2 regions of the Mesorhizobium sp. C395A genome follow, and region 2 is predicted to be linked to the other one. Evidence: riboswitches for the same ligand, from Rfam matches in the RefSeq annotation. Region 2 holds a riboswitch; the other holds the start of a gene.

Region 1 (2,392 bases), 1.6 Mb from region 2:
TGGTCTCCTGCAGGAGTTCGAGCAGCAGGCCGTCGCCGGAGCCGACATCGAGCACCCGCGACTGCGGCGGTATCAGGTTGGCCACGACTTCGAGGTCGACGCGCTGGCTGCCATTGACGCTCATGAGGCGAGCCCCCTTGCGCGGGCCGCCGAGCCGATGAAGCCCTTGATGGCGGCAAACAGTTCGGGTTCATCGAGCAGGAAGGCATCATGGCCGCGGTCGGTGTCGATCTCGACGAAGGAGACGGAGGCGCCGGCGGCGTTGAGCGCATGCACGATCGAGCGGCTCTCCTCGGTCGGGAACAGCCAGTCCGAGGTGAAGGACACCAGGCAGAAGCGGGTCTTGGTCCCGGCAAAGGCATCTGCCAACCGGCCGCCATGGTCGGCGGCGAGGTCGAAATAATCCATCGAACGGGTCATGTAGAGGTAGGAGTTGGCGTCGAAGCGGTCGACGAATGTCATGCCCTGGTGGCGCAGATAGCTTTCGATCTGGAAATCTGCGTCGAAACCGAAGGTCAGTGCTTCGCGGTCCTGCAGATTGCGGCCGAATTTCCGATGCAGGGCGGCTTCCGACAGATAGGTGATGTGGGCGGCCATGCGCGCCACGGCGAGCCCCTTTTCCGGGCGCTTGCCGTGCTCGAAATATTTGCCGCCATGCCAGTCCGGATCGGCCATGACGGCCTGCCGGCCGACCTCGTGGAAGGCGATGTTCTGCGAGGAATGGCGTGCGCCTGTGGCGATCGGCAGGGCCGAGAAGACGCGCTCGGAATAGCACGATGCCCATTCCAGCACCTGCATGCCGCCCATCGAGCCGCCGAGCACGCAAAACAGCTTTTCGATGCCGAAATGGTCGACCAGCATCAATTGCGCCCGCACCATGTCGCGGATGGTGATGATTGGCAGGTCGAGGCCGTAGGGCTTGCCGGTGGCGGGATTGGTCGAGGCCGGACCGGTGGAGCCGAGGCACCCGCCGATGACGTTGGAGCAGATGACGAAGAAGCGGTTGGTGTCGATGATCTTGCCGGGACCGATCAGCACTTCCCACCAGCCGGGCTTGCCGGTCACCGGATTGGTGTTGGCGACATGCTGGTCGCCGGTCAGCGCGTGGCAGACCAGGATGGCGTTGGTGCGGGCATCGTTGAGGGTGCCATAGGTCTGGTAGGCGATCTGGAACGGCGACAAAAGCGTGCCGGCGTCGAGCTTCAGCGGCTTGTCAGGGCCAAAACGCAACACCGGGCTCGACGGGCTGTCGGCCTCGTTGTTGGTTTTTGTAGCGCGGAGCGCGGCCATGTGACTCTCCTTGCCCGCCGTCAGGCAATAAAAAACCGGCAATGCGATCGCAAAGCCGGTTACGTCACGCAAACGGCCCTTTAGCGAGTTGTTTAACGTGGCTGCAAGCCGACCGGCCAAATCACCACGGAACTGTTGCGTTCTTCTAGAACTCGTGCGGCCCGGCGTCAACGGCCAGCTATGCCCGCCTCTCGACATTCGCGGCTACGGCTTGTATTTCCGCTGCGGCCTCCGGACGGAGGCATTCTGGATGGATTTGCGACATGGACAAGACAGCGGGCAAGGCACGGCCGACGCCCCGCGCGGGCATCATGGACATCGACGCCTATGTACCGGGCAAGAGCACGGCACCTGCCGGCGTCGCCAAGGTCCATAAATTGTCGTCGAACGAGAACCCGCTCGGCCCGTCGCCGAAGGCGATCGAGGCCGCGCGCGAAGTGGCCAGCAAGCTTGATGTCTATCCCGACGGCACCGCCCGCCGGCTGCGCGAGGCGATCGCCGAGGTGCACGGCCTCAACCCGGCAAACATCATCTGCTCCAACGGTTCCGACGAGATACTTGGCCTGCTGGCGCAGACCTATCTTGCGCCAGGCGATGAGGCGATTTTTACCGAACATGCCTTCATGGTCTACAAGATCTACATTCAGTCGGCGGGGGCCAAGCCGGTTGCTGTGAAGGAAACCGAGGAGCGCGCCGACGTCGACGCGATCCTGGCCGCGGTGACGCCGCGGACCAAAATCATCTTCCTCGCCAATCCCAACAACCCGACCGGCACCTATCTGCCGTTCCAGGAGGTCCGCCGCCTGCATGCCGCGCTCCCAGGCAACGTGCTTCTGGTGCTGGACGCGGCCTATGCCGAGTATGTCAGGCGCAATGACTATGAGGCAGGTATCGAGCTGGCGGGCAGCGCGCAGAATGTGGTCATGACCCGCACCTTCTCCAAGCTCGGCCTTGGCGGCGCGCGCATCGGCTGGATGTATGGCCCACTGCACATCGTCGATGCCATCAACCGCATCCGCGGCCCTTTCAACGTCAACGCAACAGCGATCGAGGCCGGCATTGCCGCCATCCGCGACCGCGCCCATGTCGAGCGCAGTTCGTT
Region 2 (2,392 bases):
CGGCGGCACGTGCACGGCTTCGCGGCTGACCAGGATGTAGAACTCGTCCGGGTCGAGCACCAGTTCGCCGGCGCCGCTCTTATAGAGCGGCTCCCAGAAATCGACGGCATCCTGGACGGCGCGCTTGTCGACATCGACCAAGCCGGTGTGATGCTTGCCGCGATAGCCGACCAGGCCGTTCTGGTCGCCGTCAAGATCGATCGACAGCGCAATGCCGCCGCCGGAAATGTTGGGCGGCTCGGTCGCCACCAGCATCTCGGCGCGGTGCAATTCGTTCAGTTCTGCCTCCGACAACAGCGCGTTGCCGGTGCGAAAGCGGATCTGCGACAGCCTCGATCCGGCGCGTACGACGATCGGGAAGGTGCGCGGACTGACTTCGAGATAAAGCGGCCCGTGATAGCCGGGGGCGATCTTGTCGAACTCATGGCCGCGATCGGTCATCACCCGGGTGAAGATGTCGAGCCGGCCGGTCGAGCTCTTCGGGTTGGCCGAGGCCGACACGTTTGCGGGCAGCGCCAGGCTTTCGAGCAGCGGCACGATGTAGACGCAGCCGGTTTCCAGCACCGCGCCCTCGGCGAGACTGAACTCATGCAATTTCAGCCGGTGAAGCTTGTCGGCCACCAGATGATCGGGACCCGGCAGGAAGGAGGCGCGCACGCGAAAAGCCTTGTCGCCGAGCCTGAGATCGAGGCTCGCCGGCTGCACCTGGTCGACATCGAGCGCGCGCGGCGACTTCAGCGCGCCGGACTGAAACAGCGCGGAAATGTCCTGATCGGGAAGAATGCCTGTCTGCCGCAAAAGGCTGGCTCCGCTCCAAGGTCGGTCTCTTTGTGGCAGGTTCTTGCCGCAAAACCGCTGGATATTATTGCGGAACCTGCCTGGTACAAACCTCTTAATGAAGCCGGCAATTGACGCAAGCGCAGGTGAGGTCTAAAGGGTCGTTATCCCGTGGTGATTTGGCCGGTCGGCTTGCAGCCACGTTAAACAAGTCGCTAAAGGACCGTCGGGCCGCAAGGCCATATGGACCGGTTGCGACTTTCGCGGCCGGTTTTTTTGTGTCTGGAACAAAAGCGATGAGCACCAAGAAGCGTAACTGGAAACCTCAGACCGCACTCGTGCACGGGGGAACGCTGCGTTCCCAGTTCGGCGAGACGTCCGAAGCGATGTACCTCACCCAAGGCTATGTCTACGAGACGGCGCAGGCTGCCGAGGCCCGTTTCAAGGGCGAGGAGCCGGGCTTCATCTATTCGCGCTATGCCAACCCTACCGTCGACATGTTCGAAAAGCGCATGTGCGCGCTGGAGGGTGCCGAAGATGCGCGCGCCACGGCGTCCGGCATGGCGGCGGTGACGGCAGCGCTCCTGTGCAGCGCCAAGGCCGGCGACCATATCGTTGCGGCGCGCGCGCTGTTCGGCTCCTGCCGCTGGGTGGTGGAGACGCTGGCGCCGAAATACGGCATCGAGGCAACGCTGGTCGACGGCACCGACATCGCCAACTGGGAAAAGGCGGTGCGGCCGAACACGAAACTGTTCTTCCTGGAAAGCCCGACCAATCCGACGCTGGAAGTGGTCGACATCGCAGCGGTGGCGGCGCTCGCCACCTCGATCGGCGCCAGGCTGATCGTCGACAATGTCTTTGCCACGCCCTTGCAGCAGAAGCCCTTGCAGCTCGGCGCCCATATCGTCGTCTACTCCGCGACCAAGCACATTGACGGCCAGGGACGCTGTCTCGGCGGCATCATCCTGTCGGACAAGAAATGGATCGACGAGAATTTGCACGACTATTTCCGCCACACCGGCCCGAGCCTGTCGCCGTTCAACGCCTGGACGCTGCTCAAGGGCCTGGAGACGCTGCCGGTTCGGGTGCGCCAGCAGACGGAAAGCGCGGCCAAGATCGCGGATTTCCTGGCAGGACGGCCGGAAATCGCCCGCGTCATCTATCCCGGCCGCGCCGACCACCCGCAGGCCGACATCGTCAAGAAGCAGATGACGGGCGGATCGACGCTGATCTGCCTCGACGTCAAGGGCGGCAAGCAGGCGGCCTTCGCCTTGCAGAACGCGCTCGACATCGTGCTGATCTCCAACAATCTCGGCGACGCCAAGAGCCTGATCACCCATCCGGCGACCACCACGCACAAGAACCTCAGCGACGAAGCTCGCGCCGAGCTTGGCATCGGGCCGGGAACGCTCAGGCTGTCGGTCGGTCTTGAGGATACGGACGATCTGCTGGAGGACGTTGCGCAGGCGCTGAAGGCCGCCGGATAGGCCGCGAGGCGTCACGCTCCCGACGAAACCTCTTCCAGTTCGGCCGTCTTGGTGCCGATGGTCATGATGTTGCCGCGCCAGTCGACGGCGCCGCTCAGCCAGCCGCGCGCCCAGATGGCGGGAAGCAT

Evidence for each region. Region 2 has a riboswitch for S-adenosylmethionine ahead of NLY37_RS27170 (O-succinylhomoserine sulfhydrylase). Riboswitches for the same ligand answer to the same signal wherever they lie in the genome.
Region 1: linked by a shared signal. The riboswitch ahead of metX (homoserine O-acetyltransferase MetX) and the one ahead of NLY37_RS27170 (O-succinylhomoserine sulfhydrylase) in region 2 are both predicted to bind S-adenosylmethionine.

Annotation. Positions count from the first base shown of each region.
Region 1 covers NZ_CP100473.1:4,009,029-4,011,420, reverse strand. The annotation lists gene metW (methionine biosynthesis protein MetW) at 1-124, opposite strand, end outside; gene metX (homoserine O-acetyltransferase MetX) at 121-1,290, opposite strand; SAM riboswitch at 1,351-1,428, opposite strand; gene hisC (histidinol-phosphate transaminase) at 1,554-2,392, shown strand, end outside.
Region 2 covers NZ_CP100473.1:5,590,998-5,593,389, reverse strand. The annotation lists gene NLY37_RS27175 (2'-deoxycytidine 5'-triphosphate deaminase) at 1-798, opposite strand, end outside; SAM riboswitch at 939-1,016, shown strand; gene NLY37_RS27170 (O-succinylhomoserine sulfhydrylase) at 1,074-2,264, shown strand; gene NLY37_RS27165 (ceramide glucosyltransferase) at 2,276-2,392, opposite strand, start outside.